Regions from separate parts of the Ochrobactrum sp. PL_is501 genome, predicted to be linked through region 3. Evidence: predicted binding sites of a transcription regulator. Region 3 holds the regulator's gene; each other region holds the start of a gene.
The links. Region 3 encodes LexA, which represses DNA repair genes until DNA is damaged. Its sites were predicted from a motif close to TGTTCNNNNTGTGTTCNG; they were not measured.
Positions count from the first base shown of each region.

Region 1 (4,705 bases), on a different contig from region 3:
TTACACCCAATTCCAGCGCACGCACCACAAGCGCCCCCTCGTCCTCCCGAACGACGAGAATGATCGGCACCAGCCGTGTGCGCTCTATGGTTCGTAACTGCGAGCACAGACGCAACGGATCATAATAAGTGAAATTGGCTGAAACAACGATGCTATCGTAATCGGTATCGATCGCACGTATCAGAGCCGTATTGGCGTCACTGGCTACGTCGACGCGATAAACCTCGCCCAGAATGAGGCGAAGGCGCGCCGCGGCGAGTTCATCCTCATCAACGACGAGAATCCGGGCTACTTCATCCTTATCGACATAATTCCCGCCCATCTTGCTCGCCAGGAGCGTTTCCACTTCAGCATCCGCGACTGTACCTGTTCGTTGAAAAAGCTCGTCAGAGACCAATTTCAGGCGAGCCAGGCTCTTTACACGCGATATAAGCTGAAGATCACTGACAGGTTTGGAAAGGAAGTCGTCGGCGCCAGCTTCGAGACCCCGAATCTTGTCCTCGGCGCCATTGAGCGACGTTACCATGACGACAGGAATATTCGCTGTACGAGGATCGTCCTTTAAGCGGCGACATACTTCAAAACCGTCCATATCCGGCATCAATATGTCGAGCAGGACAACGTCGATCTGGCCACCCAGACAAATTTCTATGGCTTCAGGCCCACTATAGGCCGTTACGACCTCATAATATTCGGAGAGGAGCCTCGCCTCGAGGAGCTTTACATTGGAATCCACATCGTCAACGACGAGAATTCGTGCAGTCATGATGCCCCTCGCCCCAATCTTCGCTAAGCGTCGCCCAAATAGGATTTTATTGTTTCTATAAAGCGGGGCACGGATATTGGCTTGGATATATAGGCCTCACAGCCGCCCTGCCGAATACGTTCCTCGTCGCCCTTCATGGCAAATGCCGTTACGGCGATAACCGGAATATGCCGAAGCTCATCATCATCCTTCAGCCATTTCGTGACTTCCAGCCCTGACACTTCGGGAAGCTGAATGTCCATGAGAATCAGATCGGGGCGATGCTCACGCGCAAGGTCTAGCGCCTCAAGTCCGTTTCTTGTCCGAATGGTCTCGTATCCGCTGGATTCGATAAGATCGCGAAACAACTTCATATTGAGTTCGTTGTCTTCGACAATCATCACGCTTTTCGGCATCGACTATTCCTTGGTCTTATTCCCTACAGCAGCCTGGCATTTGCTCGATCTCTTTATCGACTAATGGACTGAGATACACCCCCAGAAAGCCCCCACCTTTCAGACTGCAAATAGTTTAACCTCATTTCATTGATGAAAGGCAAATAATTCCGTTGTTCCTCGGCAGAGCGACCGTTACACATTCGGCGAAGCAACCGAAAAAGCGGAGAAACCACATGAAAACGCTGATGAGCCAGGCGGATGCGGAAGCGATCGCCATTGAAGCGTTGGCGTGGCTGGCGCAAGACAAGGATCTGCTGCCTCGCTTTCTCGCTCTGACAGGCATAGAGGCTACGTCGATCCGTCAGGCAGCTCGCGAACCCGGCTTTCTCGCCGGCGTCCTGCAATTTTTCCTGGCCCACGAACCGACATTGCTGCGCTATTGCGAGGATGCAGGCCGCGATCCGTCCACAATCGAGAAAGCCCTGTCCTGCCTGCCGGGCGGGCAGAACCAGCATCTTTAGAAGCAGGGTCCAAAACCCCACGGCAAAGCCCGGCCAAGCCGGGCTTTCTTGTTGGTTATTCAGCAGCGGGAGTTGCCGTAGCAACTTCAACTTCGTTCGAAACCGATATAACGTTCAATTCGTGCTGCTTGCCATCGCGCGCCGTCCAGGAAATCGACTGGCCCGGGGCGAGACCGATCAGCGCAGTACCGATGGGCGTGAGAATCGAAATCTTGCCCTGCGCAATATCCGCTTCGCCTGGATATACGAGCGTTACCCGGCGATCCTGCCCGTCTTTGGAGCGAAACTCCACAGTGGAGCCCATGCGAATCATATCCTGCGGCAAGCGCTTCGCAGGCACGACTTTTGCACGGTCAAGCTCGGCCATCAGTTCCTCGGCGATCTCTTCCAGACGCTCCGAAACATTGTTGGCCAACCCCATCAGGCGTTCATAGTCGACTTCGCTGACGACAATATTGGGCTTCTTGCGATTCTTTCCGCTCATGGCGAGTGCTCACTGCTGTTGAAAGGTAATAAAACTCCGCGCCGTTCCGGCACGAAACTGTTCAGATTGATTTTTGGTGAAAGCGCTTATCTTAATTCCGCTTTTTTTTAAAAAGCGGCGAACCATCCCCCCGGAGTTCCCCTGCGCTAGGCAGAACTCGAGGGTAGCTATCCCGTGATCGGATGAACCCGATGGAGTATGGATGCAAAATGGCTGTTCATGCTGCTAAACTTGGTGATATTCCCGGCAATGTCAAGTGTAAGACCCCGCAGGTCATATATCCCCATGGCACTTCGGGCTTTCGATGCTATAAAAGGATGTTCCTTTTATGTTCATCAGACGGTTCGTCCTCATGGCTGACACCATCGCACCCAACAGTCCGGAAAAAGGTGTATGCCGCGATTGCCTCGCGCCGCAGAAATCTGACACCGTCAGGCGCTGCCATGCATGCGGCAGCCCGCGGCTTCTTCGCCATAAGGAGCTTTATAAACTCTCCCTCGCTCACATTGATTGCGACGCGTTTTACGCCTCGGTTGAAAAGCGGGATAATCCGGAACTCCGGGACAAGCCACTCATCATCGGCGGTGGAAAGCGAGGTGTCGTGTCCACCGCTTGCTATCTCGCCCGTATTCACGGCGTGCGATCTGCAATGCCCATGTTCAAGGCGCTTGAACTGTGTCCGAATGCGGTCGTCATCAAGCCGAACATGGAAAAATATGTTCGTGTTGGCCGCGAAGTGCGGCAGATGATGCGTGACCTGACACCACTCGTCGAACCTTTGTCCATTGACGAAGCTTTTCTGGATCTCAGCGGCACTGAGCGTTTGCATAAAGCGCCGCCTGCCATTGTTCTCGCCCGCTTCACCAAGCGGGTGGAAGACGAAATCGGCATCTCTGCCTCGATAGGGCTATCCTACTGCAAATTTCTGGCCAAGGTTGCATCAGATATCGAAAAGCCCCGCGGCTTCTCGGTTATTGGCGAAGCGGAGGCATTGGCTTTCTTGCGGGATCGATCCGTCAGCACGATATGGGGGGTCGGCAAAGCCTTTGCAGCCAAGCTGGAAAGCGACGGCATCCGGTCTATTGGCCAATTGCAGACGATGGAAGAAACTGCGCTTATGAAGGCCTATGGCACCATGGGACAGCGTCTCTACCGCCTGTCCCGTGGACAGGACAGCCGCAAGGTTGAGCCGGATCACGATATGAAAAGCGTCTCCGCAGAGACAACCTTCAATAAAGACCTCTCGGAAGCTCGCGATCTCGTGCCGATTCTTCGCGCACTCTCCGAAAAAGTCTCGCGACGACTGAAAGCAAGTGAAATAGCCGGGCTCACTGTCGTTCTGAAGCTGAAAACACATGACTTCAAGTCGCGTACGCGCAATCGCCAGCTTTCCGATCCAACCCAGCTCGCAGACAGAATCTTTCGACATGGATTGCAACTCCTTGAAAAGGAATTGGATGGAACGCGATTTCGTCTGCTTGGAATCGGGGTTAGCGAACTTTCTTCAAGCGATCGCGCTGATCCTCCCGATCTCGTAGACGCTCAAGCCACCAAACGCGCCGTCGCCGAAAATGCCGTTGACCGGCTGAGAAACAAATTTGGGCTTGGCGTTGTAGAAACTGGTTATACCTTCTCAAAAGGCAATCTCGCACGCCCCCAGATGCCGCCAGATCGGGACGATCAGCAATGAATTTACAAAGCGTGAGGAAACCTATGCAGAAATTTTCTACATTTGCCGCTAACGGCTTGACGAGAACAGTCTGTATCAATATTGGAACGAGCCAAGGCGCTGCCAAGTGATTTGGCAGTAGCTTTACGGAAGGCCTCGTGGCGGAGTGGTTACGCAGAGGACTGCAAATCCTTGCACCCCGGTTCGATTCCGGGCGAGGCCTCCAATATTTCTATCAATAAAATCAATTGGCTGTAAAAATTCGCGTTGATACTCGCGCGGCTAGCCTTGTAACATTTTGCTGCAAGCTAATTCCCATAAATTACAACGTACAAAAAAGTCAGACGAATCCATGTGACATGGAACGCAACATGTTTGACGCGAACAGGATAAGAATCTCGGAAGGCGGCCCGATAACCTAACAGGCATGCTTGGTGGCGCGTGTGTCTGCTTCAATGGAGCAGAACAATGAATGCGGTCGCACACCTGTTCCCAAGATATGATGACGGGTTCGGGCTAGAGAGCGCAGCGAACTCACTTTTCAGGGGGCAGACCACCGCATAAACACGAGCGCTATTTACGACCGCGCTGCTGTTCAATGCACTTCCTTGCGTCCTGTCCCGGAGCACATGCATCCTTTTTGGATTTTTGAACCCGGTCCTGTTTCTGCGATTCCGAGGGCTTAGGAACATGAACGCTGTCAGTTTCAGACGGCTGCTGCCCCGGTGCCGGCGGCGGATTGCCCGGCACTTCGGGTTCCTGTGTGCCTGATTGTGTCGGCATTCCCGATTCCTGCGCGAAAGCCAAACTCGAAAAGCTTAACAATAACGCCACAAGGACTGAACGTTTCATTTCCTCACTCCGACAGTTGGACCAATAGTGGTTTCA
Region 1 covers NZ_JBVPGR010000035.1:356,020-360,724, reverse strand. The annotation lists gene AC0TOF_RS13030 (PleD family two-component system response regulator) at 1-766, opposite strand, end outside; gene AC0TOF_RS13025 (response regulator) at 790-1,161, opposite strand; gene AC0TOF_RS13020 (DUF3572 domain-containing protein) at 1,377-1,664, shown strand; gene rnk (nucleoside diphosphate kinase regulator) at 1,720-2,148, opposite strand; gene AC0TOF_RS13010 (DNA polymerase IV) at 2,501-3,838, shown strand; tRNA gene AC0TOF_RS13005 (tRNA-Cys) at 3,970-4,043, shown strand; gene AC0TOF_RS13000 (hypothetical protein) at 4,391-4,669, opposite strand.
Region 1: the regulator LexA is predicted to act here: its motif matches at 2,467-2,484, upstream of AC0TOF_RS13010 (DNA polymerase IV).

Region 2 (4,705 bases), on a different contig from region 3:
CCGGATGGCAGCGAAGAGCTTATCTGGGAACGCAAGCGCGATGGCGGTTTTCCGGAAGCCAAGGTTTTGAAGCAGCGCGTGCGGGATCTGGTCTGGCCGGAACGCGATCTCGGTCATTCGGACCGGCCAGTTAGTTCTTGAACGGCTTCCTATCACTGATCCTTCGAGGCTACGCTTCGCTCCGCACCTCAGGATGAGGGGCGGCAAGCCCGATGATATGAGGCCAACGATGTTAAACATCGACGCAGACGATTTAACAAAAGCACTGATTTTGTGAAGGTGAGTGGATACGCAATTCCCTCATCCTGAGGAGGTGCGTAGCACCGTCTCGAAGGGCGAGGGAAAACAGGATCAATCCTCATCCACTACGCGCAGGCGTAGCTGACCCGGTTCGGTCGGTCTGGCCTGTGGGCGCGAAGGTTCCTCCGTGGGCGCAGGGCCGAACTCCAGTGCCTCGATCTTCGCGCCGCGTTTCGTTACCTTGCTGGAAGAGACCAGAATATCGTCAATATCCTTGTTGGCCTGCGCGAAATGCGTTTGCAGCTTGCGCACGCGCTCGTCCAGGCGACCCACATCTTCCATCAGCCGGATCACTTCGCCCTGAATGACATGCGCCTGCTCGCGCATGCGCGCATCCTTCAAGATTGCCTGAATGACCTGAATGGACAGCATCAGCAGCGACGGCGAGACGATGACCACCCGCGCCCGGTGCGCGCGCTGGATCAGCGCCTCGAAATGCTCGTGAATATCGGCGAAGATCGATTCCGACGGCACGAACAGGAAGGCGGTGTCCTGCGTTTCGCCGGGGATCAGATATTTGTCGGACACGTCCTTGATATGAATTTCCATGTCGCGGCGGAATTGCGCGACCGCTGTCTTGCGCGCCTCCGGCTGTTCGGTCTCGCGCATGGCATTCCACGCTTCGAGCGGGAATTTCGCGTCGATCACCAGCGAGGGCGCGTTGTTGGGCATCCGCACAAGGCAATCGGGCCGGGTGCTGTTGGAAAGCGTTGCCTGAAACTCATAGGCGCCCTGTGGAAGGCCGTCGGCGATGATCGCCTCCATCCGCGACTGGCCGAAAGCGCCGCGCGTCTGCTTGTTTGCGAGGATCGCCTGCAATTGCACCACCTGACCGGCGAGCGACTGGATATTGTTCTGCGCCGTGTCGATGACCGCGAGGCGCTCCTGCAATTTGGCAAGGTTCTCATGCGTCGAGCGGGTCTGCTCGGTCATGGTCTGGCCGATGCGATGCGTCATGCCGTCGAGCCGCTCGCGGATCGACTGGTTCAATTCCGCCTGCCGTGAGCCGAATACTTCCGCCATGGTCTGCATGCGACCCTGCATTTCTGCCTGGGCTTTCAGGATTTCCGCCATGCGATATTCCGCGTCGCGGGCGCGGTCCTCGGCCTGCGCTTCCGCCACTGCGCGAAGCCGGGCGGAACGCGCCGCCGCGATCAGAAAAAGGCAGAGGCACAGCACCAGCACGACAATGCCCGCCAGCAGGATATTGCCGAGCGTGAAGGATGTGGCGCCGAGCTGCAGAAGCGGCTCATTCAAGAGATTTTGGTTTTCCATGGGAAGAGCTTAGCTGATTCGTATCGCCTTGATGAGATCAAAACGGGAACATTTTGCAAAGTGTAATTGACGATTCCCATGCGAGCGATTACGTGAAGCGCATGTCTGTAAAACCGCTTGTCATCCTTCCCGATCCCGTCCTGCGTCAGGTTTCCGCGCCTGTGGAACGCTTTGACGACCAGCTGCGCAAATTTGCCGGCGATATGTTCGATACCATGTATGATGCGCCGGGCATTGGCCTTGCCGCCATTCAGGTGGGTGAACCGATCCGCATGCTTGTCATCGATCTCGCCAAGGAAGGCGAGCCGAAGGAGCCGCATGTCTTCGTCAATCCGACGATCGTGCAGTCTTCCGACGAGCGCGGCACCTATGAAGAGGGCTGTCTTTCAATCCCGGATTATTATGCCGAGGTCGAGCGCCCCGCGACGGTCAAGGTCGAGTATTTCGACGCCGACGGCAAGCCGCAATCCATGGAAGCCGACGGGCTGATGGCCACTTGCCTGCAGCATGAGATCGACCATCTGAACGGCGTGCTCTTCATCGACCATATTTCCAAGCTGAAGCGCGATATGGTCATCAAGAAGTTCAAGAAGCTCGCCAGCCAGCGCGTATCCGGGAAAGTGCTTTAATGCGTGTCGTTTTCATGGGGACGCCGGAATTTTCCGTGCCGATCCTCACCGCCATTATCGGTCACGGTTACGAGGTTGCCGCGGTCTATACGCAGCCGCCGCGTCCGGCGGGCCGCAGAGGCCTGGAGCTGACCAAGTCGCCGGTGCATGAGAAGGCCGAGCAGTTCGGCATTCCGGTGTTCACGCCCAAGAGCCTCAGAAACGCGGAAGAGCAGGAGATTTTCGCAAGCCTCGAGGCCGATGTCGCGATTGTCGTGGCTTATGGCCTGCTGCTGCCGCAGGCCATTCTCGATGCGCCGCGTCTTGGTTGCTATAATGGCCATGCCTCGCTTTTGCCGCGCTGGCGTGGTGCCGCTCCCATCCAGCGCGCCATCATGGCGGGCGATGCGGAAACCGGCATGATGATCATGAAGATGGATGCAGGGCTCGATACCGGGCCGGTTGCCATGGCGGAAAAGGTTGCCATCACCCCGGACATGACGGCTGGCGAGCTGCATGATCGCCTGAGCATGATCGGGGCCGACCTGATGATCCGCGCGCTGGGCGCGCTGGAGCGTGAAAGCCTGGCCTTGCAGCCGCAGGCGGAGGAAGGCGTCACCTATGCCGCCAAGATCGACAAGGCCGAGGCGCGGATCGACTGGTCGAAGCCTGCAAAGGACGTGCACAACACCATTCGCGGCCTGTCGCCTTTTCCGGGCGCATGGTGCGAGATGGAAATCAACGGCGCTGTCGAGCGCGTGAAATTGCAGCGTTCCACATTGGGCGAGGGCAGGGGCGAACCGGGCGCGGTGCTGGATGATCGGCTGACGGTAGCCTGCGGCGAGGGTGCCGTTCGGCTCGTCACGCTACAGCGTTCCGGCGGCAAGCCATTGCCTGCGCAGGAATTTCTGCGTGGCGCACAGGTCACGAAGGTTCTCTAAGCGGTGCCGCGCTACAAGCTCACTGTCGAATATGACGGCACGCCCTATGTCGGCTGGCAGCGGCAGGAAAACGGCCATGCGGTGCAGAATGCCATCGAGCTGGCGTTCAAGAAGTTCTGCGGCGAGGACCTGACATTGAGCGCTGCGGGCCGTACCGATGCGGGCGTTCATGCCACCGCGCAGGTTGCCCATGTCGATCTTGCCAAGGATTGGGACGCGGGCAAGGTGCGCGATGCGGTGAATGCGCATCTGGTCATGGCGGATGAGCGCGTCAGCATATTGAATGTCGAGAAGACGACCGACACATTCGACGCCCGTTTTTCAGCACGTAGCAGGCATTATCTCTATCGCATCCACAATCGCCGTGCGCCTCTGGCTATCGATTATCAGCGCGCATGGTGGGTGCAGAAGCGCCTTGACGCCGATGCAATGCATGAAGCGGCGAAGCGGCTATTGGGCGAACACGATTTCACGACGTTTCGCGCTACGCAATGCCAGGCGAAAAGCCCGGTCAAGACGCTCGACCGGCTGGATGTGACGCGCCATGGCGACATGATAGAAATGCGCGTTTCAGCGCGGTCCTTCCTGCACAATCAGGTCAGGTCATTTGCAGGCAGCCTGATGGAAGTGGGCGTTGGTCGCTGGACGGCGGACGATTTGCAAGCTGCACTCGAAGCGCGCGACCGCAAGGCCTGCGGGCAGGTTGCCCCGCCCTATGGGCTTTATTTGGTCGGTGTGGACTACGCCTTTCCGTACTGAGACCCGAAGCGCTCTAGGGGATCAAAAGCAAACTTCCGGATGATTTTCCCGTCTCCAGCGCGCGATGGGCCTGTGCTGCCTCGCTTAGCGGATAGGTTGCCCCAATCGTTCCAGTCAGTCCCTTTTCCATGATGTCGAAAAGCTTGGAAGCGGAGTTTCGGTAGTTATCCAGATCGTCGATGTAAGCGATCACGCTTGGCCGGACGAAAGAAAGATCTGCTTGATTGCCAAGTGCATCAATGACTGCCTCGGAGATTCTTCCACCGGCTTGACCGATGCTCGCCAGAGTTCCGAGATGGCGCACGCATTGCGCGGTTTTGGGCAGAGTTTCTCCACCGATGCCATCATAGGCGACGTGAACCCCCTGTCCGTTCGTAAGGCGTTTGGTAGCGGTGATAAAATCACAATCGCGTCCAACGAGCACATGATCCACGCCGTTCTCGCGCGCCGTTTCGGCCTTTTCTTCCGAACTGACTGTGCCGATTACCGTTGCTCCGAGAGCCTTGCCCCAGCGGATCAACAGAGTACCCAGTCCGCCTGCGGCTGCATGCACCAGCATGACCGTGTCCGGGCCCACGGGAAATGTATCGGTCAGAAGCATATGGGTGGTAAGACCGCGCAGCATTGTGGCTGCCGCCGTCTGCGCGGAAATTGTATTGGGCAGCATCAGGGCCCGTTGGGCGGGTAGAAGCCGGGTCGAGGCATAGGCACCCACCGGGAGGCCTGCATAGGCCACCCGGTCACCCGGCTTGAGATCAATTACGCTCGATCCGACGGCCTCCACCACGCCTGCGCCTTCGACGCCGAGCACAGCCGGAAAGG
Region 2 covers NZ_JBVPGR010000040.1:506,188-510,892, reverse strand. The annotation lists gene AC0TOF_RS21940 (Rdx family protein) at 1-141, shown strand, start outside; gene AC0TOF_RS21935 (DNA recombination protein RmuC) at 352-1,575, opposite strand; gene def (peptide deformylase) at 1,677-2,204, shown strand; gene fmt (methionyl-tRNA formyltransferase) at 2,204-3,124, shown strand; gene truA (tRNA pseudouridine(38-40) synthase TruA) at 3,128-3,883, shown strand; gene AC0TOF_RS21915 (quinone oxidoreductase family protein) at 3,897-4,705, opposite strand, start outside.
Region 2: the regulator LexA is predicted to act here: its motif matches at 1,609-1,626, upstream of def (peptide deformylase).

Region 3 (4,705 bases):
TCGCCGGTGTTGGCGCGATCATTTATTTCACGCTCTCATTCGAACCTGAATGGACACCACTTTTGTCCATGCTTGCAATTGCCGTCATCTTTAGGAGTGCAGCGCGCCGGTATTATGTTGCAGCTCAAGGCATAACATTGAGCATCGCTTTGGTGGCGGGGCTTGTAGTCGCCAAATGGGAGACGGAACGCCGTGCAACGCCGATGTTGGGTTCAGATGTCGCAACACGCGTAACAGGCCGGGTTGTTGCTCTGGAATATCAGGATAATGGCAGTTGGCGAGTAACACTGGATGTGCTCCAGACCGAACGCCCAGAGCTTCGTTTTCCACCAAAACGCATTCGCATCAATGCAAGGGATATTCCGGCCTCTACGACGATTGGCAGTGGGCTGACGGGTTTCGCGCGATTGCGCACACCGTCAGGTCCGGTTCGTCCCGGCAATTATGATTTCTCATTTCATGCTTATTTCAATGGGATTGGCGCCAATGGTTTCTTTCTCGGAACGCCTAAAGTTGCGACGGTTCCTCCGCCAGATGAACTGACCGCCGAAATTTCCCAGTGGATTGCGATGCTGCGTGTTCAGGTGTCTGAACGCATTGAGGAAGTGATAGGCGGTGAGGACGGTAGTGTCGCTGCGGCACTCGTAGCAGGCACGCGCGCGGGGATCAGCGAGCAGACGAATGAAGATCTGCGTAAAGCGGGGCTTGCGCATATTCTGTCGATCTCAGGCTTGCACATGGCGCTTGCCGCAGGGGTCGTCATGCTGACGTTGCGGTCTCTCTTCGCACTATTTCCGGCTTTCAGCGTAAGGCATCCGGTGAAGAAGTATGCGGCATTTCTCTCCTTGCTAAGCTGCACCTTCTATCTTGCCATGTCGGGTGCTGATGTCGCTGCACAACGAAGCTACGTGATGATCGCAGTCATGCTTGGCGCATTGCTGGTGGACCGTGCTGCCATCAGTATGCGTAACCTGGCGATTGCAGCGGTCGCTATGATTGCAATTTCGCCGCATGAAATATTGGGGCCGAGTTTTCAAATGTCTTTCTCGGCTACGGCTGCGTTGATTGCCGGCTATGCTTGGTGGAGCGAACGCAATGCGAGCAAGCGTTTTGGCGCGGAAGAACGCGGGAAGGCAGTTCCTGGTTTTGCCGGAAAAATCTTGAAGCTGCTCACAGCGGCGGCGGGCACGTCCCTCATTGCCGGGCTGGCGAGCGGGATTTTTGCAGCTTATCACTTCAACAACACAGCGCCGTTTGGTTTGGTAGGAAATGTCCTCGCCGAACCCGTAATAGCTCTTCTCGTAATGCCGTTTGCCGTCTTCGGTCTTGTGCTAATGCCATTGCGACTGGACTGGGTGCCTTTACAGATAATGGGCTGGGGTATTTTTGCTGTCCGTCATATAGCTGCTTTCGTGGCGACATGGTCACCCGACGGCAATCCGGGAGCCATGCCTTCTCTCACGCTTGTTGTTTGGACCATCGCGCTCGTTCTGGGTGTCGTTTTGTCGACGCGACTGAAGGCGCTGGCGCTCCCTTTCATTGTTCTTGGGTTCGTGGCTTTCGTCAGTGAGCCTTTTCCCGACATCGTGGTATCGGAAGATGCCAAACTGGTGGGGGTCCGACTGGCTGATGGGAGGCTGGCAATCAATCGAAGTCGCCCCTCGCAATTTACAGCCGACAATTGGAAAACTGCCTATCTGGTCGATGAGTTTATCGCGCCGGCGACAGGCAAGAATAACGAAGGAACCGATGGAAATCGGTTCGAGTGCGAAGATGGTTTATGCACGATCAGCTTGCGCGATGGACGCATACTTGCCTATACGGCAGACACTGCAATGCGAGAGATAGCCTGCAATATTGGCGATGTGGTTATTCTCGCTATTCCCGGTAAAGAAGCTTCGTGCCGTCGTTCAACTATCCTGATTATCAGTAAACGTGATTTGGCGTTAAAGGGAGCTGTGGAGATAAGACTCGGAAAAGCATCAGAACAAAACGGAGTTTCCCAGGCTTTACTCGTAGTTTCTCCCGAAACAACAAGAGCCGAGGTGGGGCAACCGATATCTACTCTGCAACAGGACAACCGGATAAGGTTTGCAGTCGACACGCCGAGCCGTCCTTGGCATCTACATCGCATCCATTCACGCCCGGCTCGCGGTTTGGCTGAACGCGAATACAAACCAAAATCCCAGCCTGCCAGAAATTCAAGGAGCTGTTCAGCAGACGTCGACGATGACGAAAATCGCTGCGAATGACCCTTAAGCGCTGTCAGCTAAAAACGACCGATCAATCTGCTCGAACTTTTTGCTTTATGCATTTTGCGCCAACACTTTAATAGCGGCGGATCAAGCCAACGAGCTTGCCTTGAACCCTTACACGGTCGGGGCCGAAGATTCGGGTCTCATAGGCGGGATTGGCTGCTTCCAGCGCGATGGATGCTCCTTTGCGACGAAAGCGTTTCAAAGTCGCTTCTTCGTCATCGACAAGCGCTACAACGATTTCACCGGGATTTGCGGAATCGCCACGTTTGATAATGACTGTATCTCCGTCAAAAATTCCAGCATCGATCATTGAATCCCCTTTGACCTCGAGAGCGTAATGCTCGCCTGCACCAATCATTTCCGGCGGAAGGCTGAGGGAATGGGTTTGATTCTGGATCGCGGAAATCGGTACACCGGCAGCAATTCGTCCCATGACCGGCACGGAAACTGGTGCAGATGTATCGTCATTGGTAGCCGCAGGGGCGGGGCGCGATGATGGAGGGGCTGGTGGTGCTTTGCCCAGGCTACCTTCGATAACGCTGGGAGCAAACTTCCTTTGCGCATTGAGCCCCGGAGCGATGGAATCTGGCAGACGCAAGACCTCGAGCGCACGTGCCCGGTTCGGCAGGCGGCGGATAAAACCACGCTCCTCCAAAGCGGTAATCAGACGATGGATACCCGATTTCGATGCCAGATCGAGCGCTTCCTTCATTTCATCGAAAGATGGGGGAATCCCCGTCTCTTTCAGACGTTCGTGAATGAACAGCAGAAGCTCGTGCTGTTTGCGGGTTAACATGCGCGATACCCTCCCGGCCAAGAATCGAGAAAAACAAAACCAGAACGAACACTATATGTTCCAGTCTTGTTCTGCAATGGTTTTAAAATCCTTAACATTTGCGTCGAGAATGGATGGAAGGCCGGTATCCGATCCGGTCGCGGCGTTCCTTAAGTGGCGTCCAAAAAATAATGTATATTTTATAATTAGTTATATGTTTTTTCTCGTGTAATTTGAAAATGGGAGCGCACGACCGCTCTATAACATAAGAACACGACAATCATCACCGATCGCGGCGGTAGGTGCGTTCTCGTCCCTGATGATTAGGGCATCCGAGCCGACGAGGGCCGAAAGCATGGACGAATCCTGAACTGGAAACGGCTTTGCGATCAGCGTTCCATTCGGAGATGATTCGATTATTGCCCGAATATAATCGCGGCGATGATCGTTAGCGGGCAGGGTAACGCCCAGCTTGGCCGGACGGATGTCGGCGTCAAGACTGGTTCCAGCGAGTTTGGCAACAAGGGGACGAAGAAATACGAGGCCACAGACCAGGCTTGAGACGGGATTACCCGGCAACCCTATGACGTGCACAATTTTATCTTTCACACTGATGCGGCCATACATCAGGGGTTTGCCCGGCCTCATGGCTATTTTCCAGAAGTCGAGACCGACTCCCAGTTTTTGAAGCGCGCCGTGCACAAAATCCCGGTCACCGACGGACGCACCGCCAATCGTAACCAGAACGTCGATGCCACTTTGCAGGCTGTCTGCTATCGCCTGTTCAATCTTGGCTGGATCGTCTGGAATAATCCCCTTATCCTCAGGGCTGCCGCCCGCCCGCCTTATGATTTCGGCGATTCCAATGCTGTTCGATGCAACAATTTGATCCTTCCCGGGAATATCACCGGGAGGCACGAGTTCATCACCAGTCGCAACGATCGCCACCTTGGGTTTCTTGAATACGTCAACCTTTGCATTGCCGCTTGCGGCTGCCAGCGATAGTGCCGCGGCGTCCAGCTCGCGTCCTGTTGAAATGACGATGTTGACGGGCGAAAAATCGAGGCCCGCACGGCGGATATGCCGTCCTGACTCTATGCCTTCATGGACGATCAGCTGGTTGCCTGAACGCTCGGTGTGTTCTTGAATGACAATGGTATCAGCTCCTTTGGGGATTGGCGCGCCGGTGAAAATGCGAACCGCCTGTCCGATTCCCAATTCGCCCTCGAAGCGATTGCCGGCCGCCGATTCGCCGATGATGTCGAACTTTACAGGATAAGAGATGTTGTCGGGCGCAATCAGGGCATAACCGTCCATTGCCGACCCGTCGAAAGGCGGTTGGAGAAAATGTGCCAGCACAGGTGTTGCAACCACGCGCCCTCCCGCGTCGGACAAAGCGACTTGCTCCTTGCCGTGTGGTTCTGCGGATTTCAGAATGCGGGCCAGTGCTTCATCGACCGGGAGAAGGGACATTGCGTTTCCTCTCGAACTGAATTGTTGACCCTTTAGAACAGAAAGCCTGTCTGGATGAATTGATCCAGAGCAAAGTTCAGCGCTTTATGCTTTCCAGTCACCGGATTTGCCGCCGCTTTTTTCTGTCACGCGGATACCGCCGATCTCCATATGTTTGTCGACGGCTTTGGCCATGTCGTAGATGGTAAGGCACGTGACG
Region 3 covers NZ_JBVPGR010000037.1:76,561-81,265, forward strand. The annotation lists gene AC0TOF_RS16315 (ComEC/Rec2 family competence protein) at 1-2,252, shown strand, start outside; gene lexA (transcriptional repressor LexA) at 2,329-3,054, opposite strand; gene AC0TOF_RS16325 (molybdopterin molybdotransferase MoeA) at 3,292-4,506, opposite strand; gene moaC (cyclic pyranopterin monophosphate synthase MoaC) at 4,591-4,705, opposite strand, start outside.